Azospirillum sp. TSH100: one gene and its partner. The protein of the gene in region 2 binds, or shares a complex with, the protein of the main gene of each other region. Links are inferred from orthologs where the notes say so. Each region holds a gene or a part of one and is shown on either strand. Other genes may lie near its edges. The genes, in order: uvrB and E6C72_RS12815.

Region 1 (15,574 bases), 370 kb from region 2 along the record:
GAGACGCTGAGGGAACCGAGAATGGACATTCCGCTGTGGAGCCCGAGTGAGGAACGCATCGCGCAGGCCAACCTGACCGCCTTCCGCGAGGCGGCGAATGCGCGCTTCGGACTGCGGCTGGACGATTACGACGCGCTCTACAACTGGTCGATCGCGGAGAAGGAGCGGTTCTGGCGTTTCCTGTGGGAATGGGCTGGGCTGACCGGAGACCTCGGCGCCGTCGACCTGCTGGACGGCGAGAAGATGCCGGGTGCCCGCTGGTTCCCGGAGTCCCGCCTCAGCTATGCCGAAAACCTGCTGGCCGGCGCGCTGAACGACAACGCCGTCGTCTTCTGGGGCGAGGACAAGGTGAAGTACCGCTGGAGCGGGGCGGAACTGAAGGCCACCGTCTCCCGCCTGCAGCAGGCGTTGAAGGCCAAGGGCGTCGGCAAGGGCGACCGCGTTGCCGCCATCATGCCGAACATGCCGGAAACACTGGCGGCGATGATCGCCACCACCAGCCTTGGCGCGGTGTGGTCCTCCTGCTCGCCCGATTTCGGCATCCAGGGCATCACCGACCGCTTCGGCCAGATCGAGCCGAAAGTGGTCTTCGCTCCCGACGCCTACTGGTACAACGGGAAGAGCCACGACGTCCGCGCCAAGGTGGCCGAGGTTCTGAAGGACCTGCCGACCGTCGTCGCCACCGTCATCGTGCCCTATGTCGACAAGGCGCCCAATCTTTCGGCCATTCCCGGTGCCGTCGGCTTCCAGGACTTCATGGCGCCCTACCCGGCGGCCGAGCCGACCTTCGAGCGGGTCGCCTTCGACCATCCGCTGTTCATCCTCTATTCCTCCGGCACCACCGGAAAGCCGAAATGCATCGTCCACGGCACCGGCGGCACGCTGCTCCAGCATGTCAAGGAACACCGGCTGCACTGCGACCTGAAGCGCGGCGACCGGCTGTTCTACTTCACCACCTGCGGCTGGATGATGTGGAACTGGCTTGTGACCGGTCTCGCCAGCGGCACCACTCTGGTGCTCTATGACGGTTCGCCTTTCGCGCCGACCGGCCACATCCTGTTCGATTACGCCGATGCGGAGCAGGTGACCCTATTCGGCACCTCGGCCAAGTTCATCCAGTCGCTGGAGAAGTCGGGGTTGGAGCCGGTGAAGACCCATTCCCTCGCCAGCGTCCGCACCCTGACCTCCACCGGCTCGCCGCTGATGCCGGAGAATTTCGAGTTCGTCTATCGTTCGATCAAGCAGGATGTCCACCTCGCCTCGATCAGCGGCGGCACCGACATCATGTCCTGCTTCGTGCTGGGCAACCCGATCTCCCCGGTTTGGAAGGGCGAGATCCAGACGCGCGGCCTTGGTATGGCGGTGGAGGCCTTCGACGACAACGCCCACGCCGTCCGCGGCGAGAAGGGCGAGTTGGTATGCACCCGCCCCTTCCCCAGCATGCCGATCGGCTTCTGGGCCGATCCGGACGGCTCGAAATACCGCTCCGCCTATTTCGACCGCTTCCCCAACGTCTGGGTTCATGGCGACTTCATCGAGCAGACCGAACATGGCGGCTGGGTGATCTATGGCCGCTCCGACGCGGTGCTGAACCCTGGCGGCGTACGCATCGGCACTGCGGAGATCTACCGCCAGGTCGAACAGCTGCCGGAAATCATGGAAGCGGTCTGCATCGGCCAGGAATGGGACGGCGACGTGCGCGTCGTGCTGTTCGTCGTCCTGCGCGAGGGCATGACACTGGACGAGGCTCTGGCGGGAACGATCCGCAAGCGGATCAAGGACAACTGCTCCCCGCGCCATGTCCCGGCGAAGATCGTGCAGGTCACCGACATCCCGCGCACGCGCTCCGGCAAGATCACAGAACTGGCAGTGCGCGATGCGGTCCACGGCCGGCCGATCAAGAACACGGAGGCGCTGTCCAACCCGCAGGCTCTCGACGAGTTCCGCGAGCGGACGGAACTGAGCGGAGCCTGAGGTGCCGGCGAAGCTGTTCCTCGACCTTGACGGCGTGCTTGCCGATTTCGACCGCGGCGTCGTTGCAGTCACCGGCAAGCGGCCGGAACAGCTGCCAATGAAGGAGATGTGGCGGGCACTGTCCCGCCACAGCGATTTCTTCGGCACGCTGGAGTTCATGCACGACGCGCAGGAGCTTTGGGCCTTCTGCGCACCACACCGCCCGACCATCCTGACCGGTCTGCCGCTGGGCAGCTGGGCACCGGAGCAGAAAAAACGCTGGGTTGCCCGCATGCTGGGGGCCGACGTGCCGGTCATCACCTGCATGGCACGCGACAAGGCACGCTATGCCATACCCGGCGCCATTCTGGTCGACGACCGCGAGAAGGCCCGCGATCCGTGGGAAGCGGCTGGCGGCCGCTTCATCCTCCACCGCAGTGCCGGGCAAAGCATCGCTGAACTGGCGACGCTGGGTTTCTGAAACGGAAAAGGGGCGGCACCCTTTGCCGCCCCCTCCCTCTCAAAAAACCTGTTCACTCGGCAGCCGCCGTCTTGGTCTCCCGGCTGGTCTTCCACAGCGAGACCAGCACGCCGCCGCCGATCAGGGCGAAGGTGACGCCCAGCGCGATCAGGGGATCGGGCTTGCCGAAGACCTGCGTGTAGAAGATCTTGCCGCCGATGAACACCAGAACCAGGGCCAGGGCGTACTTCAGATAACGGAAGCGATGAACCATCGCCGCCAGGGCGAAATACAGCGCACGCAGGCCCAGGATGGCAAAGATGTTGCTGGTGTAGACGAGATACGGGTCGGTGGTGATGGCAAAGATCGCCGGCACGCTGTCGACAGCGAACACCAGATCAGCCAGTTCCACCATGATCAGCGCCAGCAGCAGCGGCGTGGCCGTCCAGCGCATGACGCCGCTGTCGCCCACCGGCTGCTTGACGATGAAGTGATGGCCATGGAACCGGTCGGTGACCCGGATATGGCGCTTCAGGAACCGCAACGCCGCATTGTCGCCGATGTTGGTCTCCTCATCCTTGGCGAACAGCATCTTGATGCCGGTCAGCAGCAGGAAGGCACCAAAGACGTAGAGGATCCAGTGAAACTCGGAAACCAGCGCCGCGCCGGCGCCGATCATCAGGCCGCGCAGAACGATGACGCCCAGGATGCCCCAGAACAACACCCGGTGCTGCAATTCACGCGGCACGGCGAAATAGCTGAAAATCAGCGATATGACGAAGACATTGTCAAGTGACAAGCTCTTTTCGACGAAGAAGCCCGTGTAATACTGCAAGCTGGCTTCCCCGCCCATCGACCACCAGACCCAACCGCCGAACAGCAGAGCGACCGCGATGTAGAAGGCCGAGAGTTTCAGGCTTTCGCCGACGCCGATGACATGGTCCTTGCGGTTGAGAACACCCAGATCGAGCACCAGAAGAGTCAGCACGATGCTGACAAAGATCAACCAAATCCAGACAGGTTTTCCCAAAAATTCGAGGAAAACCATAGAAAGCAAAACATCCATCGCAAAACCCACTTGATGACGCTGCGTTAGCGGAGAGATCAAGCGGTTCCGACATCACGACCGACGCCTCGATCGTCAGAGGGGCCCGGACCCGAACTTCCTGCCAGATGGTGTCGCCCAGGCCGGGGTCAAGATCGGGACAAACAGCGCATGCTTCTGCGGAAGCAAAAAAGTCGGTTTGCCCCTATCGCTGGCCTTTGCGAGTCGCAGGTGCAACAGCGCCACCGGGATGCCGAAGCCCTGGAAAACTGCGGTGATTCCAAACGAAATGCCATCGGGACTCGGCACTTGATGCAGCGACGCCACAGATGGCGAACGAATGACGCGCAAGAAAAACACCATCGGTTGCCCAATCTGTGTTCGCTCTTGTGCGGATGGTGCCGTTCTGCCAATAACTCCGAAAAACCGAAACCAAACCGAACAAATGGAGTTTTGCATGAACCAGGCCGAGCTGATCGAAACCGTCGCCACCAACGCCGGCATCAAGAAGGCCGACGCGGCCAAGGTCGTTCAGGCTGTGTTCGAGGGCATCTCCGGCGCGCTGGGCCGCGGCGAAGATGTGCGCCTGGCCGGTTTCGGCATCTTCGAGGTGGCCGAGCGCGCCGCCCGTGAAGGCCGCAACCCGCGCACCGGCGAAGTGGTGGCGATCGCCGCCTCCAAGGCTCCGAAGTTCAAGCCGGCCAAGCAGCTGCGCGATCTGGTGAACGGCTGAGCAGCCCGTAACCACGTCCTACGGGGAGCGCAGCCATGACCATCGATCAAACCGAACTGCAGTCTCTGACCGCCAAGGTCGTTGCCGCCTATGTCGGCAACAACTCGGTGCCTGTCCAGGATCTGCCCACGCTGATCAACAGCGTCCAGGTCGCCTTCCGCAGCCTGGGCGATGAGAAGCCGGCCCCGGCCAAGGCCGAACTGGTTCCGGCCGTCGCGATCAAGAAGTCGGTCACGCCGGAATACATCGTCTGCCTGGAGGACGGGAAGAAGCTGAAGATGCTGAAGCGGCATCTGAAGACCGTCTACGACATGACGCCGGACGAATACCGCGCCAAGTGGGGCCTGCCGCCGGAATACCCGATGGTTGCCCCGAATTACGCCAAGGCGCGTTCTGAAATGGCGACCAAGCTCGGGCTTGGCCGCAAGCGTGCGGCGGCCGAGTGAGAGCCTTCGCTTCGCTGATCGACAAGGCGCGTCCTTTGGGACGCGCCTTTTTCTTTATCCGACATCCGCATCTCGGCTCGCCGTCGCAATCCACCGCACTCCGCCCGGGGTACCCTGGCCCCCCTCAACGTCCTATGACCAATGTTCGAGTGGTGAAGCGGCTCGGCCTTCCCATCTAGGGTTCCGGTATGGTTGAGGGACCACGGGCGGTCCTATCACCTTCCTCGTCGCAGAGGCATAGTCGCCTCCCGCTATCCCGGTCGACCGGGGACTTGGCTGCCTCCGATCGGTTTCGCGGATGCGGCATAGCGATGTCGGCCGGTCGGAATCACGGCCGACCGATTGGGGAAGAACCGCTCGCCCGGAAGTCACCCGGCCGAAGGTCAGGGGTCATAGGAATGCCTCCTCCTCCGGACTGCCGGTGCGGGTGGAAGAAGAGCCTGGGTATACGCCGAAAAACACCCGGAACACGCCCTTTACAGGGTTGATCCGTCGCATTTCTGCGGCCACATTAGCATTGTCATAAGGACGCAGTTCCTTAAGGCGCCAGGCGAAATACCAACCCAATTACAAACCCATTACAAACCAAGACCAGCCAGAGCCGAAGAGACGGACGATATTCCTGCGTCCGCCAATGGATCATCGCCTCTAGGGCGATCCCCGCCATGGGCCCCGACCGGGCCGGCCTTTGAAATGAGGCTGCCCGGGAAGCGTTGGAGAGGAGGCAATCACGTGCTGAAGAAACTGCTGACCGGTGAAAACGCCAGCCTGACCCGCTACATTGAGGAGTCCAAGCGCTTCCCCATCCTCGCGCCGGATGTCGAGCGGGATCTCGCCATCGCCTGGCGGGAACGCGGGAACCCGCAGGCCCTGGAACAGCTCGTGGGCAGCCATCTCCGTCTCGTGATCAAGATCGCCCGTGGCTTCGGCGGCTATGGCCTGCCGCTGGTCGATCTCGTCGCCGAAGGCAATGTCGGCCTGATGCAGGCCGCCCAGAAATTCGATCCGCAGCGCGGCTTCCGTTTCGCCACTTACGCCACCTGGTGGATCCGCGCCGCGATCCAGGAATACATCCTGCACAGCTGGTCGCTCGTTAAGATGGGCACGACCGCCGCCCAGAAGAAGCTGTTCTTCAACCTGCGCCGCCTGAAAAGCCAGATGGCCGAACTGGAACAGGGCGACCTGTCGCCGGAGACGGTAGCGACCATCGCCGCCGAGCTGGACGTGCCCGAGACAGAGGTGGTCGAAATGAACCGCCGCCTCGCCGCCAACGACAGCTCGCTCGACGCAACGCTTTCGACCGATGGCGAAACCAACTGGCTGGAGCTGTTGGCCGACGACCGGCCAACCCAGGACACCATGCTTGCCGAGGCCGACGAACTTGCGCTGCGCCGCCGGTTGGTCGGGCAGGCGCTGGACCGGCTGGACGCCCGTGAACGCCGCATCCTGTTCGAACGCCGCTTGAAGGACGACCCTTCGACCCTGGAAGCGCTGAGCCAGCAATTCTCGGTGTCGCGCGAACGGGTACGCCAAATCGAGGTTCGGGCCTTCGAAAAGCTCCAGAAGGCGGTTCTGAGCGCCGCGCAGGCCCTGCGCCGCCCGGTGACACCAATGGTGGCCTGATCCACCCTGTTCTCCCGCTGGCGGCCATGGCAGCCGGCGGGACCTGTGCGGGACCGGCTTGGCCGTGCCCCGCATTGTTCCCACGGGCCGTTTGCCCGTCTGTTGCCTCCAGACCTGTCACCTCAATGCCGGCGGCGCCCATGGCTCCGCCGGCCTTTTGTTTCCCGGACTGTGCGGTATTCACTCCATACGACTTGCAAACTGTTCTTTTTATTGCTGATTTTTTATGCCGTGCGACAAAGTGACCGATGCAAAGATACAGATGCCTGCGCATGATGTGCGGCCCGCAGGAAATATTGCATTTTCGCCAATACTTAGTACGCTCGTTATAGTTCAAATGGGAGAGGGGCTCCATGTCGCACGCTGCCCAGACGCAATCGATCATCGACCGCATCACCTTCCTGCGCATTGACGAGGCGACGAAGGCAACATTGCGGGAGTTCCAACCCTATCTGGCGCAGCGGATCGATCAGATTCTGGAGGAGTTCTACGGCTACCTGCGCACGGTGCCTCAGGTGGCGCCAATGTTGGCCAACCCGGCGGTGACCGGCCGCGCCCGCGACCTGCAGAAGCAGCATTGGCTGCGCAACGTCTTCACCGGCACCTTCGACGAGGCCTATGTTAATCAAGTCCTGAAGATCGGCCAGACTCACCAGCGCATCGGGCTTGAGCCGCGCTGGTACACCGGCGCCTACTGCTTCACCCTGAACAAGCTGATCGACTTGGCAACCCAGGTCCACCGCAAGAAGCCGGAAAAGCTGTCGCAGCTTCTCCAGGCCATCAACAAGGCGGTGTTTCTGGATATGGACCTCGCCACCTCCGTCTATATCGACTTGAACACCGCCGCGATCATCGCACGGGAACTGGGCAGCACCGCCGACAGCTTCGAGCGCGAGGTCAAGGGCGTGGTGCAGGCGGTGGCGAGCGCCGCCGAGCAGCTTCAGGGAACCGCCCAGGCGATGAGCCGCACGGCGGAAGTCACCAGCGAACAATCGACCCAGGTCGCCGCCGCTGCGGAAGAGGCATCGGTCAACATCCAGACCGTTGCCGCGGCGGCGGAAGAACTGACTGCCTCCATCGGAGAGATCAGTCAGCAGGTGACCCAGTCGGCGTCGATCGCCAACGCCGCGATGACGGAAGCGGAGCGGACCAACGCCACCGTTCAGGGTCTCGCCGATGCGGCCAGCCGCATCGGACAGGTGGTGAAATTGATCCACGACATCGCAAGCCAGACCAACCTGCTGGCGCTGAACGCCACAATCGAAGCGGCGCGGGCCGGCGAAGCGGGCAAGGGCTTCGCCGTCGTCGCCAGCGAGGTGAAGAGCCTCGCCAATCAGACCGCTAAGGCGACGGAAGAGATCAATTCGCAGATCGGCGCCGTCCAGGGGGCGACCCAGGAGGCTGTCGGGGCCATCCGCTCCATCTCCGGCACCATTGCCCGTATCAACGAGATTTCCACCTCGATCGCCACCGCCATGGAAGAGCAAGGTGCCGCCACGACGGAGATCGCCCGCAATGTGCAGCAAGCCTCGATCGGCACCCGCGAGGTGAGCGAGACCATCACCGCGGTGAATGCATCGGCCGCCAATGCTGGCGAAGAGGCGCGGCAGGTTCTGGAGGCGACCAACGAGTTGTCGCGCCAGTCCGGTACCCTGAAAGCCGAAGTCGAACGCTTCCTGGCCCGCGTCCGCGCCGGCTGATCCGCCCAGCATCATCCTGAATCGGAAAGGGCGCGCTCCCTGGAACGCGCCCTTTCCGATTCAGGATCTGCCGTGATGCGACCGATTATGGCAGCGTGCGCACCACCAGATCACAGATCGGGATATTTTCCGCCTGAGCCGCAAGGCGAACATCATCGGCGCTACGCCAATGGCTGCGGCCACCGAGACTGGCCAGGACACCGCCGCGCATCGCCACGAAAAGCCCAGTACGTCCCAGATTGACGATTCTCATCATGATTTCACCCCGCCCCGTATAGTGCATTTTAGGGAAATTTATCTTATTCTTTCCAAAGATAGCCACGTGATCTCTTCGGGGAGACTTAGCAAAGACCATTCCCAGACGTCAACAAGACATCTGCCACTAAACCAAGCGCAGATTTCATGGAAAACTTCATCTTCGAGTGAATCTTCAATGCAAACACTCTGCCTTCCGAGATAATATTATTTATAGTAAAATTTTATTTTATGCCGAGAACGAGACAGGACCACCTGGCCGAAAGCCTTATCCCGACCGCGCCACGTGGGAACGTCCGCATACCGTGTAGGGTTGTCAATGGAGGCCGTCCCCCGATCGGCGGCATGTTGCGGGAAAGAACCTGCGAGGCATCGGCATCATGGCAACAGCGCGGCGCCGCGCCGACATTTATGGCACGCCCACAAACGACCGCTCCGGCTCGGAAGCGGCAGAAGGCGGCTATGGCGAAAATGGTGATTGCGCGACGCTCGCGCTGCCGCTGACCGTTCGTCAGGCACGACAGGAGGATCTGACGACGCTGGAATGGTACGGCCTGCACACCCCTCATCGCGAGATCATTGCCGGCGCCTTCCGCCTCCAGGAACGGGGGGACGGCGCCATGCTGCTGGCCGACGCGAATGGCTTCCCAGTCGGGCAGATCTGCATCGATTTTCTGCGCAAGCGGCCAAGCGGCCGCGCCACCCTATGGGCCTTGCGGGTGTTCCAGCCCTTTCGCGGGCTCGGCATCGGCGCCCGGCTGCTCCGGGCAGCCGAGCGGGTGGTGATCCAGCGCGGTGTTCCTTACGCTGAACTGGGCGTTGACCGCGACAATGCCGGCGTCCTGCCCTTCTATGAACGGCTGGGTTACCAGCATTGCGGACGGGAGCGCGGGCAATTTCTCTACCACACGCCGGAAGGCCGGCTGGTCCGCGTCGCCATCGACCAGTGGCTTCTGCACAAGCGACTGTCCAAAGACAACGACGCCACCGGCACGGCGTCAAACACCACCAGCCGGATGAATCTCGCCACCGACTGATCCTTATTCCGCCGCCATTGCCACATCGACCATGGCCACACCGCTTGCGGGAGAAACCAGTCGCGCCGCCCGGCGACGCGGCAGGAAGATACGGGCACCATCCAGGATCCCGCCCAATTCGCCCATGGCATCGGTCGCCATGCACAGCGCCACCGGCGGAAGCCAGCGGTCGAACAGTTGCGCTGCCACCTCCGCATCGCCACCCTGCACGGCGGCCAAGGAATCAAGCAAGGCGGCCTCATCGGCACTGATCCGGTTGCAGGCTGGGCATCGGATCTCCGGCCGGCGGGCTCCGGCCACCGCGAAGGTACCGAGCAGAGCGAACAGCGGCAGCAACGCGGTGTTCGGCACCCCCGCCACATTCAGCCCGATGCGCATCGACGCCATCGCCCCGGCAGTGCCGGCGCGAAACCACTGACGCACGCCGGTCAGCAGCGCCCGTTCGGCGGTTGTCAGATCCGCCACCGTCCAGGGCGAGGGCCGCCCCTCTTCCACCGTCCCGCACATGCCGATGCTCCTTCATCCGGTTGCAGAGACATCGTAGCGCCTATCGCTCCTAATTGCGAGTCATTCTTATTTGCGCCTGCGCTTGTGACAAAAAACGGTCGATCGTGACACTGAAAATCGTGGAAAGGTCGCGTTAACGAACCGCGGCAATCCTGAAGCGACTCGCAGTACAGGGGGGATCGCTGGGCATGGGGCGGACGATTCGGGGGATGGTTCTCGGACTGGTCGCGACGATCGGACTGGCTGTTGCCGGGGGCCTGACGGTCGCCCACCCGGCAACGGCACAGATCGTTCTGAAGTCCGCCTATGGCGAGGCATCGCTGGCCGGCCCGGCCAAGGCGCGCGGTGCCGTGGTGTGGAGCCATGGCCGCTCGGTGGACTCCGAAGATTCAGAGGCCCCCACCCCGCTCTACATGAAGGCCCTGCGCGACGCAGGCTGGGACGTCTACCGGCTGGACCGCATGCGGGTCAGCGACACTCTGCCCAACAGCTCCCGCGCGCTGGCCGGCTATTCGGAGACGCTGAAGGCCAAGGGCTATCGCCGGGTCGCCCTGACCGGTCAGTCCTTCGGCGCCTTCATCTCCCTGATCGCCGCCGGCCAGACCAATGCCATCGACGCCGTCGTCGCCACCGCGCCGGCCGCCTTCGGCAACTTCACCGAAGCCTTCGACAGCTACCGCGAGAACGCCGCGCAGCTCTGGCCGATCCTGCGCGAGGTGCGCCGGGCCCGGGTGATGATGTTCTTCTTTCATGGCGACGACTTTGATCCGGGCGGGCGCGCCGAACCGGCCCGCAGCATCCTGAGCCAGCGCGGGCTCGGCAGCCTGATCGTTGACCAGCCGTCGCTGCTGACCGGCCATGGCGCCGCCAACACAGGGCTGTTCGTCCGCCGCTTCGGCGCCTGCATCGTCCGCTTCGCCGAGGAACCGCCGACACCAAACGACCCACCCTGCGACGAATCCTGGGGCCGCAGCCCGAGTGCGGAGATGCTTCAGGCTGCCCTGCCCGGCAACGCCTCGGGCTCCGCCAAGGGCAACGACGCCACCACCGCGCTGCGCCCTTATATGGGCATGTGGTACGGCAGCTACATCAACGGGCGCGAGGTCGCCCTGTCGGTGGAGAAGGCGGAAGGTGACGCCGTCTACGCCGATTATGTGCTGGGTGCCGGCATGGAAGCCGACCAGCCCGCCGAACGGGTCCGCCGCAAGGGCCGGATCGAGAGTGGTGAGCTCGTCTTTGACGAGAAGGGCCGCAACATCCTGCGCTACCGTCTGCGCCCGGATGGCCGTGTCGCCGCCAGTTGGCTGGACAAGGACGGCCATGGCCGGCTGGACACGGTGCTGCGCCGGGTGAACTGATCCGCCCCCTTCGGAGGACGGTCAGCCCTCAGCCAGGAAGCTGCGGACGATGGAGATCTGTTCGTCCGTCATCAGCGACGGGGCGTGGCCGATGTTGGGGATTTCCACCACCCGCACCAAACCGGCCGCCCCCGGTCCCCGTTCCGCCATCCGTGCCGCCGTCTCGGCACTGAGAAGATCGGAATCCGCGCCGCGCAGCACCAGCACCGGGCAGTGCACACGGTCCCACAGCGCCCACAGATCGACATCACCGATCGGCGCGGTCTTGAAGGCATCGCCGATTGCCGGATCGTAAGCCAGTCGGAAGCGACCATCGGGCAGCGGCCGCGCACTGTGCTCCGCCATATGGCGCCAGCATTCGTCGCTGATCGTGCCGAATCCCATCAGGACGAAGCGCAGGTAGGATTCCAGCGCCGGCAGATCCTCGAACACCGGGTCCTTCCCGACATAATCGGCGATCCGCTGCAGGCCGGCCTGGGCGATGAAGGGGCCGACATCGTTGATGACCATGCGGCGGATCGGACTGTTGGCCTGCGCCGCCAGCGTCATGCCGATCAGTCCGCCCATCGAGGTGCCGACCCAGTCCACCGCATCCACCCCCATGCGGGCGATCAGCGCCACCATGTCGGAACAATATTGCGGATAGCCGTAGAGCGCCGGCACCGGAAGCCAGTCGCTGCGCCCGCGCCCGACGACGTCCGGGCAGGCGACGCGCCAGCGATCTGCCAGCCCCAAAGCCAGCCGGTCGAAATCACGGCCATTGCGCGTCAGTCCATGCACGCAGACCGCCGTCCGTGCGGCATCGTCCCGTCCCCACTGGGTATAGGCAATCTTGTGGAACCCGGCGGCGCTGAGGCCGAGGACGCTGCGTTCGGACATCGGCACGGGCGGGCACTCCTGTTGAGGCTGGATCAGACTATCCCTTTTTCGGCGATTTGCCGGCGCGAGGCAACTCCGCCTCGACAGCACCTTCCACCGCAGCACGAATGGCCGGCATCGCCGATGACGGCTCCGTCACCGACGCATCGAAGGGATGGCGGGTGTTGTCATAGATGCGGCGGATGATGCGGACGTAGTTGCGCGTCTCGTCATAGGGCGGCACGCCCTTGTAGCGGTCGACCGCCCCCTCCCCGGCATTGTAGCCGGCCAGCGCCAAGGTCACGTCACCCTGGAAATAGGCCAGAAGCCAACGCAGATACTTCACCCCGCCGGTAATGTTCTGCTTGGGATCAAAGACATCGCCGACGCTGAAGCGGTCGGCCGTGTCAGGGATCAACTGCATCAGGCCGGCGGCATCCTTTGGCGAGACCGCGTCGGTGCGGAAGGCGCTTTCCGCCTGGATCACAGCCAGCACCAACGCCGGATCGAGGCCGTATTTCGGCGCGATGGAATTGACCAACGCCACCACCTCGGACGGCGGTGGCCCGACTTCGCGCACCGGACCGCCGCCGGGACGGCACCAGGGACGGATGCGCCCCATGCGGCCGGGAACGTAATTGACCAGCCGCCGCGCCTCCGGATGCCCACGCGACGCGGCCGCGCGCAGCCAGGCGGTGCCGAGCCGCCGGTCCTTGCGAACACCCTTGCCGAACAGATAGCGACGGGCCAGCCGGAAGGCGGCATCGGCATCGCCCTGCTCGGCCAGTTCACAATCACCGGATTTGGCACCGGGTTTGATCTTCGGCGAGGGTGGCGGGAGTTCCGCCACCGCCTTCGGTTTCGCCGCGGATTGGGCGTCCGCCGTCTTGGCGATGGATGCCGATCCGCCACCGACGCCCCACAGCGCCAGCGCGATCAGCGGCACCATCACGACACGACGAAAAAACACCCCACACCCCTTTTTGCAATCCCGCGTCACGCTACGGGAAGCGGAAGTATGGTGATGCAACCTGACGACGACAAGGGGCGCAGGTCAGGGACCGCGGCGGCGACGGCCCTGCTTCTTCGGCGCCCCTTCAGGGATGCCGCGCCCCTGGCGGGCGCTGCTGATGCCGATGCTGCCGGGAGTTTCCAGCCCCAGATCCATCGCCTCCAGCCGGCGAAGTTCGTCGCGCAGGCGGGCGGCCTCCTCGAATTCCAGATCGGCGGCGGCGGCGCGCATGCGCTTTTCCAGATCGGCGATGACACTCTTCAGGTTATGCCCGACCAGCTCATTGGCGTTCAGGCCCGTCTTCACCGTCACGTGGTCGCCACGCTCGAACACGCTTTCCAGGATGTCGCCGATCGCCTTCTTTACCGACTCCGGCGTGATGCCGTGTTCCAGATTATAGGCCATCTGCTTTTCACGGCGGCGGGCCGTCTCATCGATGGCGTATTTCATGCTGTCGGTGATCTTGTCGGCGTAGAGGATCGCCCGTCCGTCGACGTTGCGCGCCGCACGGCCGATGGTCTGGATCAGCGAGGTTTTGCTGCGCAGATAGCCTTCCTTGTCGGCGTCCAGGATCGCCACCAGAGCGCATTCCGGGATGTCCAAACCCTCGCGCAGCAGGTTGATGCCGACCAGCACGTCGTAGGCGCCGAGCCGCAGGTCGCGGATGATCTCGATGCGCTCCAGCGTCTCCACGTCGGAGTGGATGTAGCGCACGCGCAGGCCCGCCTCGTGCATGTATTCGGTCAGCGCCTCCGCCATCTTCTTGGTCAGGGTGGTGACCAGCACCCGATAGCCCTTGGCGACCACCTCCTTGCACTCGCCGATCAGGTCGTCGACCTGGGTCTCGGTCGGGCGGATGATCACCGGCGGATCGATCAGGCCGGTCGGGCGGACCAGCTGTTCGGTGAAGACGCCGCCGGTGCGCTCCATTTCCCATGGGCCGGGGGTGGCGGATACGAAGACCGTCTGCGGCCGCATGCCCTCCCACTCCTCGAACTTCAGCGGGCGGTTGTCCTTGGCGCTGGGCAGGCGGAAGCCATAGTCGGACAGCGTTGACTTCCGCATCAGGTCGCCGCGGTACATACCGCCGATCTGCGGCACCATGACGTGGCTTTCGTCGACAATCAGCAGCGCGTCACCCGGCAGGTACTCGAACAGGGTCGGCGGCGGTTCGCCCGGCGCGCGGCCGGTCAGATAGCGGGAGTAATTCTCGATGCCGGCGCAGGAGCCGGTGGCCGCCATCATCTCGATGTCGAAGGTGGTGCGCTGTTCCAGCCGTTGTGCCTCCAGCAGCTTGCCCTCGGCGGCGAACTCCTCCAACCGGTCCTTCAGATCCTTCTTGATCTGGCTGATCGCCTGATTCAGCGTCGGCTTTGGCGTCACATAGTGGCTGTTCGGATAGACGCGCACCGCCTCCAGCGCCGCCAGCTTCTCCCCGGTCAGCGGATCGATCTCATGAATGCCCTCGATCTCGTCGCCGAACAGCGAGATGCGCCACGCCCGGTCTTCCATGTGGGCCGGAAACAGTTCCACCGTATCGCCGCGCACGCGGAACAGACCGCGGCCGAAGGCGGCGTCGTTGCGCTTGTATTGAAGCTCCGTCAGCTTGCGCAGAAGCTCCGGTTGGGCGATCACTTCGCCCTTGCGCAGATCGACGGTCATCTCCGAATAGGTCTCGACCGAACCAATGCCGTAGATGCAGGACACCGACGCCACGATGATGACGTCGTCACGCTCCAGCAGAGCCCGCGTCGCCGAGTGGCGCATACGATCGATCTGCTCGTTGATCGAGGATTCCTTCTCGATGTAGGTGTCGGTACGCGGAACGTAGGCCTCCGGCTGGTAATAGTCGTAGTAGGAGACGAAGTATTCCACCGCGTTGTTCGGGAAGAACGACTTCATCTCGCCATACAGCTGTGCCGCCAGGGTCTTGTTGGGCGCCAGGATCAACGTCGGCCGCTGCACCGTCTGGATGACGTGTGCCATCGTGAAGGTCTTGCCCGACCCGGTGACGCCCAGCAGCACCTGATCCTTCTCACCCTGGCGCAGGCCGGCGGTCAGTTCCGCGATCGCATTCGGCTGGTCGCCCGAAGGCGTGAACTCCGACGAGATGACGAACTGTTTTCCGGCTTCCAGCTTCGCGAGCGGCCTCGCAGGAATGGCGGACAGGACAGGGCTTGCCATGGGGCGGCGATCCGATCAGAGGAGGGGTACGGAACGGGAACCGATTATATGGCCGCAACGCCCCCGTCTGTCGAGCGTGGGCTGAGCGCTATTCACAATAGGAAACATCACCGGTACCGGGCTTCCGCTTGCCGAGCGCGTCCCCGTCACAACCGGATACGGGAGTATTGGGCCAAGAAAATCATCCAGAGATCGATGAAACATTCGCTTGGCACCTCTATCTTGAGCATCGCAATAGGTTATGGCACTATCCTATTTGGACCTATTTGGAGAATGAAGCTGATGCGCCTTGCGGAGCAGGTCCGGTCAACTCGACTGAAGATCAACTCCACTAGACACCGCGTCAATGCCTCGACCGACGATCTTTACGTGTATCCGGCGGAACCTTTCATGTCAGATAAGT
Region 2 (11,126 bases):
CGACCTTGCTGGTGCGCTGGCCGGTCAGATCCTGGAAGGAACAGGCGGTGAAGATGTCGTTCACCTGGGTGTCGATCTCGCCGCACATCGCCGGATCGGCGCCGCTGGCGCGAAGCTTGCCCGCCAGATCCATCAGCCGCTCGGCGGCATTCAGGATCTCGAAGGACGCGCGCTCGGTCGAGATGACGATGGCGTCCAGCTCGTTGGTGGCCGACAGGATCTTGTCGCCCGAACCGTCAGGCGGCCGCAGCGCCGCCACTTCCCGCCTCGCCTGCTCGATCGAGGCGGCCATTTCCATCAGTTCGCGGCGCAGGACGCCGACATGCTTGCCGGCCTCCACCGCCTCGTTCTGCCGGTTCCAGGAGTCGCGGAACTCCTGAAGCATGGCGCGCACTTCTTCCGTCGCGGCCCCGAGGGACCGCCGGTGGAGCCGCCGCAGGAAGGCCCTGCCCTTCGCCGATCGGGCGATGGCGTCCTCGATCTGCTCGAACTCTTCATCGGACAGCTGCGGAAGCTGCTCCAAACCGGTCCACTCCCCAAACTGAATGCGCCGGCCGCCGCACTGACCCGGACGGCCGAACCGGGCGCCGGACGGCTGCGGCCGTCCCTGCTGCCCCACATCGCAAACCCGAAGATCAGCCGCCGATGACGGCCTGGATCTTCTGCTTCAGCGTGTCGGCGTTGAAGGGCTTGACGATGTAGTTGTTCACGCCGGCCTGCTTGGCGGCGATGACGTTCTCGGTCTTGCTCTCGGCGGTGACCATGATGAAGGGCGTTGCCGCCAGCTTCGCATCCGCACGGATTTCCTTCAGGAGCTGCAAGCCGGTCATCGGCTCCATGTTCCAGTCGGAGATGATGAGGCCGAACTTGCTCTCACGCAGCTTCGCCAGCGCCGACACGCCGTCGCCGGCCTCGTCGATGTCGGTGTAGCCGATCTGGGTCAACAGGTTCCGCACGATGCGCCGCATGGTGGCGTAATCATCGACGACGAGGATCTTCATCTAGACGTCTCCGCAATAATCCGTTGCCGGTGTCTGTCCGGCCGTTACGCCCACCCGGCGCGGGGGCTGCGCCGTAATCCGGGAAGTGATGCCGACTGTAGTGCCCTAACTGCCGCCAAAAGTCATCCCCTTGGGTCACACTGAAGCAGCTGGGTAAAGAACGTGTTACCACGGGTGGCAACATCTTGCGGAATCAGGGGCGCCCCCAGCCTCCGGCCGACAATTGATACAGCCGCCCGCTCCGATCACAGCGGAGCGGTCGCCTGCGCCAGCCAGGCGTGGGCCGCATCATCCAGCAGCGGCGCCAGCGATTCGCGTACCCGCGCATGATAGGCGTCGACCCAGGCGGCCTCCGCGTCGCTCAGCAGCGCCCGCTCGATCAGCGCGCGGTCGATCGGCACCAGGGTCAGCGGCTCGAACTCCAGCACCGGCCGTTCGGCCCCGGCCAGCTCGCCAGCCGCTTCGCCGACCGGTTCCACCGGCCGGACGACGATCAGGTTCTCGATCCGGATGCCATAGGCGCCGGTCTTGTAATAGCCCGGCTCGTTCGACAGGATCATGCCCGGCTGCAGGGCCACGCTGTTGCCGACCTTCGACACCCGCTGCGGCCCCTCATGCACCGACAGGAAACTGCCGACGCCGTGGCCGGTGCCGTGGTCATAGTCCAGGCCGGCCTGCCACAACGGCAGCCGCGCCAGCACGTCCAGCTGCGAGCCCGTCGTGCCGCGCGGGAAGCGCACGGTGGACAGCGCGATGTGGCCCTTCAGCACCCGGGTGAAGCGGTCACGCATCTCCGCCGCCATCGCCGGATCGGGATCGCCGACCGCCAGCGTGCGGGTCACGTCGGTGGTGCCGTCCAGATATTGCGCACCGCTGTCCAGCAGGAAGATGCCGCCCGGCTCCAGCCGGCGGTCGGTCTCCGGGGTGACGCGGTAATGCACGATGGCGCCATTCGGTCCGGCCCCGGCGATGGTGTCGAAGCTGACGCCACGGAACCGCTCGTTCTCCCGCCGGCAGGCCAGCAGCCGCTCCACCACCGCCAGTTCGGTCAGCGTGCCCTTCGGCGCCTCTTCGGAAAACCAGTGCAGGAAGCGGACGAGGGCGGCGCCGTCACGGACATGCGCGGCACGGGTGCCGGCCAGCTCCGCCGCGTTCTTGCAGGCCTTGGGCAGGGCGCAGGGGTCGCCGTCGCGCTCCACCTTCGCGCCGGCCAGATGCAGCCGGTCGACGATCCAGGCCGAGGTGCAGGTCGGGTCGGCCAGCACACGGGCGGAACCGCGGGCGACGGCGTCCAGCGCCGGCCCGAACTCCTCCACCGGCCGCACCCTCACCTGATTGCCCAGATGGGCACGGGTCTGCGGCGCCAGCTTGCGCGGGTCGAGGAACAGCTCAACCGACGCATCGGCGGACAGGATCGCGAAGGACAGCGGCAGCGGCGTGCAGGGCACGTCGGCACCGCGGATGTTCAGCAGCCAGGCGATGCTGTCCGGCTGGGTCAGCACCGCGGCGGCGATGCCCTTCTGCCCCAGTTCGTCGGCCAGCCGGGCCCGCTTGTCGGCGGAACTTTCGCCGGCGAAGGCGTCATCCTGGGGCACCACGGGGGTCAGCGGGGCCGGCGGCTGGCCCTGCCACACCGAATCGAGCGGGTTGTCCTCGCACGCCACCAGCAGGATGCCGGCGCGTTCCAGCGCGGCGCGGGTCTTCTCCACCCAGCCGATGGTGTGCAGCCAGGGATCGAAGCCGAAGCGTCCGCCTTCAGGTAGGGCGGCGACGATCCAGTCGGTCAGCGGATCGTCGATCAGGTGCTTGTACTCGTACAGATCGGCCGGAACCTCGCTGCGGACCTGGAGGGTGTAGCGGCCGTCGACGAAGATCGCGGCATGCCGGGCGGTCACCACCGCGTTGCCGGCCGATCCGGTGAAGCCGGTCAGCCAGCCCAACCGCTGGGCGCGCGGCGGCACATATTCACCCTGATGCTCGTCCCCGCGCGGCACGATGAATCCGTCGAGATCGCGGCGCTTCAGCGCGGCGCGCAGGTCGGCCAGCCGCTGCGCGGGGCCTGGTCCGGCCGTCGGCGCCTCGCCGGCCAGCAGCGCCTTCAACGCCTGGAGCTGTTCGGCCAGCACGGGCGGAAGGCTTTCGCCGACCAGCAGGGTCCAGGCGGCGGGCTCCTCCCCCTCGGGCGCCGCCAGCACGCCGGCCAGCAGGGCGCGCACATCGGCGGGCGACCGGCCGGTCCCGGCCTCGGTCAACAGGGTCGCAAGGGCGTCGTCGCCACGATAGGCAGCGGAGGGAATCGCGCTGGGCACGGAACCTGTTCCTCGGAAGAGTGAATCCTATCGCCACAGGCTAGGCACCCCGCCGGCCGGGCGCAAGCGGCGGGGTGGCGGCTATGCCGGTCGGGGTGGGCTACCCCACCCCGTCAGACCGGCAGCCCCGCATCGTCCGGCAGCCCGAGCCGCTCCAGCACGCGCTTGCGCGCCTCGCCGCGCTCGACGTCGGAGACGTGCAGCAACCCGCCGATCCGCCGCAGCAGGCTCGATTCCAGGTCGTTCAGAACGCCGTCGGCGTAGGCGACCTCCCACAGCATCTCGATGATCCAGAGGCGGTGGCCGGGCGGACAGCGGTCCATGATGACGCTGACGTAGCGGAGGTAGGGCGACACGTCCTCGGTGTCGAACACCGCGGCGGACAGCAGGTCCTGCGCCTCTTCCTCGCTCAGCTTGAAGTGACGGCGGGCGACCGAGAGGATGCGGTCGCGCTCCGCTTCGGAGATGGTGTCGTCGGTGCGTGCGGCCTCGACCATCAGGGCGGCGGCGGCGGCTTGCAAGGCGTCCTCGCCCGGATCGACGCCGTCGTCGCCCGTGAACAAGGACCGGATGCGGTTCAGCATGGTGGCTCCCCAGAAACGTGTCTGACCATCGTCCCTAGGGGAAGTCGCATCACGGCCCTATGGTTTCAACGGCCCCCGGATTAACGCTTGACCACAAGAGTGGTCCACTCCCCGACCGGAATGCGGGCGACCAGCCGCAGTCCCTGGTTGCGGTGGGCCTGGATGACATGGCGTTCCTGCCGGTTCAGCAGCCCGGCCAGCACGGCATAGCCACCCTTCTTCAGATGGCGGCGCAGTTGCGGCGCCATCCGCGACAGCGGGCGGGCCAGGATGTTGGCGGTGATCAGCGTGTAGGGCTTGTGCCGCCCGACGATCGGGGTGTGGTAGCCGTCGCCGCCCTGGGCGCGGATCATGGTCTTCTGCCCGTTCAGCGCCGCGTTGATGCGGGTGACGCGCACCGCTTCGGGGTCGATGTCGACGGCGGTCACCGGCACGCGCCAGCGCTTGGCCACCGCCAGCGCCAGGATGCCCGAGCCGCAGCCCATGTCGAGCGCGCCGCGCCGTCCGCCGCGCGGCAGCTTCAGATGGCGCGACAGCCGGTCGAGCGCCTGGAGGCAGCCGTTGGTCGAGCCATGCTCGCCAGTGCCGAAGGCGGTGGCGGCGTCGACCAGCAGCGGGATGCTGCCGGCCGGCACGATGCCCTCATGGTGGGAGCCGTGAACGAAGAAGCGCCCGGCGCGAATCGGCGGGAAGCCCTGATAGCTGTGCGACACCCAGTCGATCGGCGGCAGGTTCTCGATCGCCAGCCGCGGTTCCTCGATCCCCAGGGCCTTGGCCAGCACCGCGACGCGGGATTGCAGGCGCGCCTCGTCGGGGGCGCCGTACAGGGTCGCCTCGACCAGCCAGTTGCCGCCTTCCTCCAGTTCGAAGGTCGACACCGCATCGGCATGGTCGCCCACCGCCTCGGCAAAGGCGGGCGCATGGGCTTCGGGAACGACCAGCGCGATGCGCCAGAGCGGGGTTTGCGACATGACAGGGGCTTTCCGACGACGACGCGAGAACAGAAGCGGCGTTTTTAGCATCAAGCCGGAAAGAGACCAAGGATTCCGGAGGCCTCCTCGCTTCGCTGAGAACCCCTACCGGCCCGTCAGCCGGTCGGCGATGTCGTGCATGCCCTGGGCGCGCAGCACCGACTGGCGGTGGCGCAGCAGCCGGCGTTCCAGCGCCCTGTCCATCGCCGCGCCGCCAAGCGTCGTGCCATCGGCCCCCTTCAGCCGGTCGGCGATGTCGCGGGTCAACATCCCGTCCGCCTTGGCGTCGCGGCGGTCGAGCGGCTGGTCGCCGGCAATGCTCTGGCGCAGCCGTTCCAGCAGGACGGTCCGGCTCTGCGGCGCCCGGCCTTCCAAAGCGAGCCGGCAGACCCGGCGCAGCGAGGCGGCCATCGGCGCCAGTGCCGGCTCGGGATCGCGGTCGAACAGGGCGTCGGCCAGCACGCACAGCCCGGCATGCAGGCTGGGCTGCGCTCCCAGCAGTTCCTTCACCGTATCGGCGGACCCCATGATGTCTGCGACCACCCCGTCCAGCAGGGAGAGATGCCGCGGTTCGGCATCCTCGCCCATCATCGCCAGCAGCAGGTCCAGCTTCCCGGCCAGCGCTCCGCCGACCTCCAGATGCTGGGACAGCAGCACGAGGAACAACGCGTCATGGCCCTCCGCCCCCACCGCCTCGTCGATGGCGCCGCTGGTGCCGGGCAGGTCGGTGGAGTCGAAACGCGGCAGCCTGCGCCGTTCGGCCAGCGTGTCGCGGGCGAACCCGCTGACCGCCTCGACCAGCTGGCGCAGTTCGCGGGCGCGGCCGGCATGGGAGACGCTGTGGAGATCGGCATGATGGCGGGCGACGGCGTGGATGGCAGCGCCCAGCAGCGCCCCCTGCTCCTCCAGCCGGCGGAACAGCGGCCAGGAATGCAGCAGCTCGGTCGGGGTGATGCGCTGGGCATCCAGATAGGGGCGGAGCAGCCTGCCGATCACCACCCGGCTCTCGAAGCCGCGGAGGTCGTCCGGCGTGCGGCAGAGAGGCGCGCCGTCCGCCGTGCCGCCCAGGGTCAGGCCCTTGCGTTGGGGCTGGGGAACGGTCTTGTGCAGGATCACGGTTTCCAGCGAGAGGCCGGCGACGGTGCGGAACTTCACCACCTTCGCCTCCTCCACCCCGGAAGCCGCCAGCTGCGAGCGGGCGGCCGAGAGCGCCGACTCCTGGTCGGTATAGGCCCCTTCGATGCGCCAGCGGCCTTCGCGGCGGCTCTGAACCTCGTAACTGACGCTGCCCGTTCCGAACACGGTGGATGGCCTCCGGCTCCGTTTTACCGCCGCAATCTTCGGCGGTAACGGCTGCCGCGGCTGTGACGGCCATCACAGTGCGGCAACCGGCCAGCCTGTTTGGTTCAGCCCGCCCCGTCGGCGGGCTGACCTCGCTTTAGCCCGCCTTGTCGGCGGGGACCACGAAGCTGTCCATCACCTTCTTGCTGCCGGAATGGTCGAAGTCGATCTCCAGCTTGTCCTCCGACACGCCGACGACGGTGCCGTAGCCGAATTTCTGGTGGAAGACCCGCGCCCCCTTGGCGAAGGGCGCATCGGGCCGGGGCCGCGGCGCCACCGCGTAGGCGCCCTGGTCCAGCGTGATCGTCTTGGGCGCCGGTGCCTGCCGGGTAGAGCCGCGGAACTGGAAGCCGCCGCCGCCATATCCCCCCGCCCCGGCCCCGCCGAATCCACCGCCGAAATTCCCACGGCCGCCACTGCCGGCGAACAGGCCGTTGGCGGCCTCGGCCTCGACATTGTCCTGCGGGATCTCCTCGACGAAGCGCGACGGCACGGCACTGACCCAGTTGCCGTACAGCCGCCGGTTGGCGGCATGACTGACATAGGCGCGGCGCCGCGCCCGGGTCAGGCCGACATAGGCCAGCCGCCGCTCCTCCTCCAGCCCGGCGATGCCGGTCTCGTCCAGCGCGCGCTGGTTGGGGAACACGCCCTCCTCCCAGCCCGGCAGGAAGACATGGTCGAACTCCAGCCCCTTGGCGCCGTGCAGGGTCATCACCGTGACCTGCTCGATGCCGGCGGCCTCGGCGTTCTCCATCACCAGCGCGACATGCTCCAGGAAGCCCGGCAGGTTCTCGAACTCCGCCATGGCGGTGATGAGTTCCTTCAGGTTCTCCAGCCGGCCGGGGGCCTCGGGCGTCTTGTCCTCCTGCCACATGCGGGTGTAGCCGGACTCGTCGAGGACGGTGCGGGCGAGCTCGGTGTGCGGCACCGTCGCCATCAGCGTCCGCCAGCGGAAAAAGTCCTGCAGCAGCCCGCGCAGGGTGGCGCGCAGCTTCGGCTTCAGCTCGTCCGTCTCGGTCAGCGCCCAGCCGGCCTCGGTCAGCGACAGCCCGCGCGCACGGGCGGCGGTGTAAAGGCTCTGCATCGCCGCCGGACCGACGCCACGCTTGGGCAGATTGACGATGCGCTCGAAGGCGAGATCGTCGTCGCCGGAATTGACCACGCGGAAATAGGCCAGCGCGTCGCGGATTTCCTGCCGCTCGTAGAAGCGCGGACCGCCGAGCACCTTGTAAGGCAGGCCGAGCGTGATGAAGCGTTCTTCAAACTCGCGGGTCTGGAAACCGGCGCGGACCAGCACGGCGATCTGCGACAGCGGCGTGCCCTTGCGCTGGAGCGTCTCGATCTCCTCGCCGACCCAGCGCGCCTCCTCCTCGCCGTCCCACACCGCCTTGACCTTGACCGGCTCGCCGCCGTCCGCCTCGGTCCACAGCGTCTTGCCCAGCCGACCCTGGTTGTTGGCGATCAATCCGGATGCCGCCGCCAGGATATGGCCGGTGGAGCGGTAGTTCTGCTCCAGCTTGATGATGGTGGCGCCGGGGAAGTCGGTCTCGAAGCGCAGGATGTTGCCGATCTCGGCACCGCGCCAGGCATAGATCGACTGATCCTCGTCACCGACGCAGCAGATGTTCTTGTGCGCCTGGGAGAGGATGCGCAGCCACAGATACTGCGCGACGTTGGTGTCCTGATATTCGTCGACCAGCACATACTTGAACTTGCGGTGATACTCCGCCAGCACATCCGGATTGTTCTGGAAGATGGCAAGGTTGTGCAGCAGCAGATCGCCGAAGTCGCAGGCGTTCAGGGTGCGCAGGCGCTCCTGATAGGCGCGGTAGATCGCCACCACCCGGCCGCCGGCCACCTCGCCGCCATCGGCGTCGCCCAGCCGGTCGGGAGTCAGCCCGCGGTCCTTCCAGCGTTCGATGGCGCCCAGCACCTGACGGGCCGGCCACTTCTTCGAATCGATGTTCTCGGCTTCCAGCAACTGTTTGATCAGACGCACCTGATCGTCGGTGTCGAGGATGGTGAAGTTCGACTTCAACCCGACCAGCTCGGCATGGCGGCGCAGGATGCGGGCGGCCAGCGCGTGGAAGGTGCCGAGCCACCAGCCCTCCGGCTCGATCCCCACCAGATGGGCGACGCGCTCGCGCATTTCGCGGGCGGCCTTGTTGGTGAAGGTCACCGCCAGGATCTGGAAGGCGGCGGCGCGCCGGGTCATCAGCAGATGGGCCAGACGGGTGGTCAGCACCCGCGTCTTGCCGGTGCCGGCGCCGGCCAGCACCAGGACCGGACCGTCGAGCGCCTCCACCGCCGCCCGCTGGGTCGGATTCAGCCCGTCCAGATAGGCGAAGCGCTGTGCCGCAGCGGGATATCCGGCATCCGAAAAGCCCGAGGCAGCGGCGGGAGCGGCGTGGCTCAACGGATCATCATCATAAGCGTCTGACATGGCGTCCCGGCCTGGGGATGGACGAAAAAATCGGCGAGAGCATGAAAATGCGCCCTCGCGGCTGGAACGTATACAGCACAGAACGGCCCCGCACGACCCCCGTCAGTGGCGGCACACCCGGTCGGAGCGCACGAAACGATACGCCCACGCTTATGCCAAAGGGCGACTTTCCCGGATATAGGCCCCCAACGATCGGGCGATGACGTAGTTCTGTCCCGGCGATGCCGTTCGGCAGGAAAGTCACCGGACACTGTAGTCCGGGACCACGACGAAGTCACAGACCCGCCGTTAACGTTTTCCCCTTTTCTGTCACAGGCAGTTATTCCAACTGACCATAACTATCCCCGTTATGTCCTCATCTTGTCTTATGCAGGCTTACGGCATATGCCCATTGCTCGACGCGAAATTTACCTAAGCGAAATTTTGCGCCGCGCAAATCGGGGGTATCTATGGATCACAACGAGGCACCCCCGAACCCTGAGGGGGAGCGGACCGGACGCGGGAGCGGAAGGTCGGGGATGCCTCCGAAGCGCCATCCGGCGCCACTTTGATCGGAACGGAACAAAAGGCGGGCTGAGACCATGGATGCCATCAACGTTTTCCTCATCGATGCCAACAAGCTTTTCCGTGAGGGCATGAAGCGTCTGTTCGAAGGCACCTCGTTCAACGTCGTCGGCGAGGCCGGCAGCCTGCGCGAGGGTCTGTCGACGCTCGGCACCGGCAAGACCCCGGACCTGATCCTCATCGACCTGCCCAGCGGCGCCGACGAGGAAGTCGATGCGATGCGCAGCCTGCGTGAGGATCACCCGTCGATCCGGATCGTCATTCTGACCAACGATCTGGACACCCGCCGCCTGTCGGCCGCGCTTGGCGCCGGTGCCGGCGGCTATCTGCTGAAGGACATCGCCTGCGAGGCGCTGATGCAGTCGCTCAAGCTGGTGATGATGGGCGAGAAGGTATTCCCGACCCATCTGGCCGAGCTGCTGGTCAGCGGCCGCACCGAGGACATGGGTGCCGAGCTGCCGACCCGCCGCAAGGGTCTGTCGCAGCGCGAGGTGCAGATCCTGCGCTGCCTGCTGAACGGCAACAGCAACAAGATGATCGCCAACCACCTGAACATCACGGAAGCCACCGTGAAGGTTCACCTGAAGAGCCTGCTGCGCAAGATCAACGCCTCCAACCGCACCCAGGCCGCCATCTGGGCGCTGAACAACGGCATCGGCGATCAGGCCGCCGAGACCGGCGTCGCCGCCACCGTCTGATCCCCACCCGATCCAGCATACCGCTCTGCCGAAAGGCCCCGCCCGCCTTCCGTTCCGGCCGTCCGCCCCTTCCATCCGGGGCAGGCGGCCGGCGGAGCGGAGCGTTGCCTTTTGCAGCGCATTTCCGTTTGCCGCGCCCGGAAAGGGGCCGCGGACGCAGGCATAGAGGAAGCGGTCTAAGACCAAAAGCGAACTACAGCGCGGGAATGGCGGTGCCTATGTGAACTGCGGGCCGATGACGCCATCCCGGTGTGAGATCGCCGCAACCTTCTGGAAATGCCCGCGATGAACGTGCTGATCGCCGACGATCACCTGCTGTTCCGAGACGGTCTGCGCCGGCTGCTGGCGCAATTCGACGCCGACATGACGTTTTTCGAGGCCAGCACCTATGACGAGGTGCGGGCGCTCTGCGACGGCACCAGACCCTTCGACCTGATCCTGCTCGATCTCGGAATGCCAGGCTGGACCGGCTTCTCGGCGCTCGGCGACATCCATGCCGGCCTGCCGAAGGCGCTTCTGGTGGTGGTGTCGGGGTCGGAAAAGCGCTCCGACCTGCTGGCGGCGCTGGAGAATGGGGCTGCCGGCTACATTCCGAAATCCTCCAGCGCCAAGGTGCTGCTGGGCGCCCTGCAACTGGTGCTCGCCGGCGGCATCTACCTCCCCGAACAGGCCATTCGCGGCGGTGACCGTGTCGATCAGATGCATGGCGGGGGCGGCGGCTATGGCGGGCACGGCTCCGGTGACGCGATGGACGACGGCGCGGCGCTGGGCAACGGTGCCGGCGACCAGCTGACGCCGCGCCAGCGCGATGTGCTGGCCCGCCTGCGCGACGGCAAGTCCAACAAGCAGATCGCCCACGAGCTGGGATTGACGGAAGGCACCGTGAAGGTCCACGTCACCGCGATCCTGCGCCATCTGGGTGTCCGCAACCGCACCCAGGCCGCCTTGACCGCGCAGAGTTTATGACGCTCACCAACACACCGTAAAAGTCCCCTACCGCTGCGCCCGCTCCACGGCGGATACCAGCGCCAGCAGGGCCCCCCGCAGTTCGGTGGCATGGGTCCGCGGCCGGATGGCGGCGGCGTCGGGGACGGCGACCACCGTCAGCGTCCGGCATCCCGTCAGTCCGCTTTCGAGACGCGCGAACAGGCCGGCCGGGTCGCTGCCCTGCATAAGGGTCACCGGCACCCGTACCGCCGGCAGTTCGGCTTCGAG

The links.
Region 1: the proteins of E6C72_RS12815 (region 2) and uvrB are in contact, whole or in part, in a crystal structure (PDB 7EGT), measured with the Thermus thermophilus proteins. The link is inferred for Azospirillum sp. TSH100 from one-to-one orthologs. Residues at the interface, in WP_096412145.1 of Thermus thermophilus: His654, Arg656, Phe657, Gln666, Asp668, Glu669, Lys680, Arg681, Leu682, Ser683, Lys685, Tyr686, Ala687; in WP_096411307.1 of Thermus thermophilus: Glu23, Leu25, Arg26, Asp27, Gly28, Glu29, Arg30, Phe31, Arg55, Glu326, Asp327, Phe328, Glu379, Ser382, Gln383, His398, Gly400, Arg401.

Annotation. Positions count from the first base shown.
Region 1 is NZ_CP039634.1:2,323,168-2,338,741, forward strand. The notes cover bases 12,601-15,574. They hold uvrB (excinuclease ABC subunit UvrB), read right to left. Parts: upstream 15,172-15,574; coding sequence 13,030-15,171; downstream 12,601-13,029. Other genes in these bases: E6C72_RS11065 (lytic transglycosylase domain-containing protein), read right to left, coding at 12,601-12,945; E6C72_RS11075 (sensor domain-containing diguanylate cyclase), read left to right, coding at 15,445-15,574. Also shown: E6C72_RS11005 (acetoacetate--CoA ligase), read left to right, coding at 22-1,974; E6C72_RS11010 (hypothetical protein), read left to right, coding at 1,976-2,434; E6C72_RS11015 (TerC family protein), read right to left, coding at 2,487-3,479; E6C72_RS11020 (HU family DNA-binding protein), read left to right, coding at 3,916-4,191; E6C72_RS11025 (MucR family transcriptional regulator), read left to right, coding at 4,227-4,637; RNA polymerase sigma factor RpoH, read left to right, coding at 5,370-6,260; E6C72_RS11035 (globin-coupled sensor protein), read left to right, coding at 6,614-7,960; E6C72_RS11040 (hypothetical protein), read right to left, coding at 8,046-8,282; E6C72_RS11045 (GNAT family N-acetyltransferase), read left to right, coding at 8,596-9,252; E6C72_RS11050 (hypothetical protein), read right to left, coding at 9,256-9,759; E6C72_RS11055 (alpha/beta hydrolase), read left to right, coding at 9,969-11,117; E6C72_RS11060 (alpha/beta fold hydrolase), read right to left, coding at 11,139-11,996; more of E6C72_RS11065, read right to left, coding at 12,034-12,600. UniProt on the Escherichia coli protein: The UvrABC repair system catalyzes the recognition and processing of DNA lesions. A damage recognition complex composed of 2 UvrA and 2 UvrB subunits scans DNA for abnormalities.
Region 2 is NZ_CP039634.1:2,700,866-2,711,991, forward strand. What follows is about bases 5,977-9,014. They hold E6C72_RS12815 (ATP-dependent helicase), read right to left. Parts: upstream 8,650-9,014; coding sequence 6,304-8,649; downstream 5,977-6,303. Other genes in these bases: E6C72_RS12810 (hypothetical protein), read right to left, coding at 5,977-6,167. Outside these bases: E6C72_RS12785 (protein phosphatase CheZ), read right to left, coding at 1-523; E6C72_RS12790 (chemotaxis response regulator CheY), read right to left, coding at 636-1,001; E6C72_RS12795 (M24 family metallopeptidase), read right to left, coding at 1,247-3,310; E6C72_RS12800 (TerB family tellurite resistance protein), read right to left, coding at 3,424-3,894; E6C72_RS12805 (50S ribosomal protein L11 methyltransferase), read right to left, coding at 3,975-4,865; more of E6C72_RS12810, read right to left, coding at 4,971-5,976; E6C72_RS12820 (response regulator transcription factor), read left to right, coding at 9,231-9,911; E6C72_RS12825 (response regulator transcription factor), read left to right, coding at 10,197-10,877. UniProt on the Escherichia coli protein: A helicase with DNA-dependent ATPase activity. Unwinds DNA duplexes with 3'-5' polarity. Translocates on single-stranded DNA with 3'-5' polarity. Initiates unwinding more efficiently from a nicked substrate than double-stranded DNA.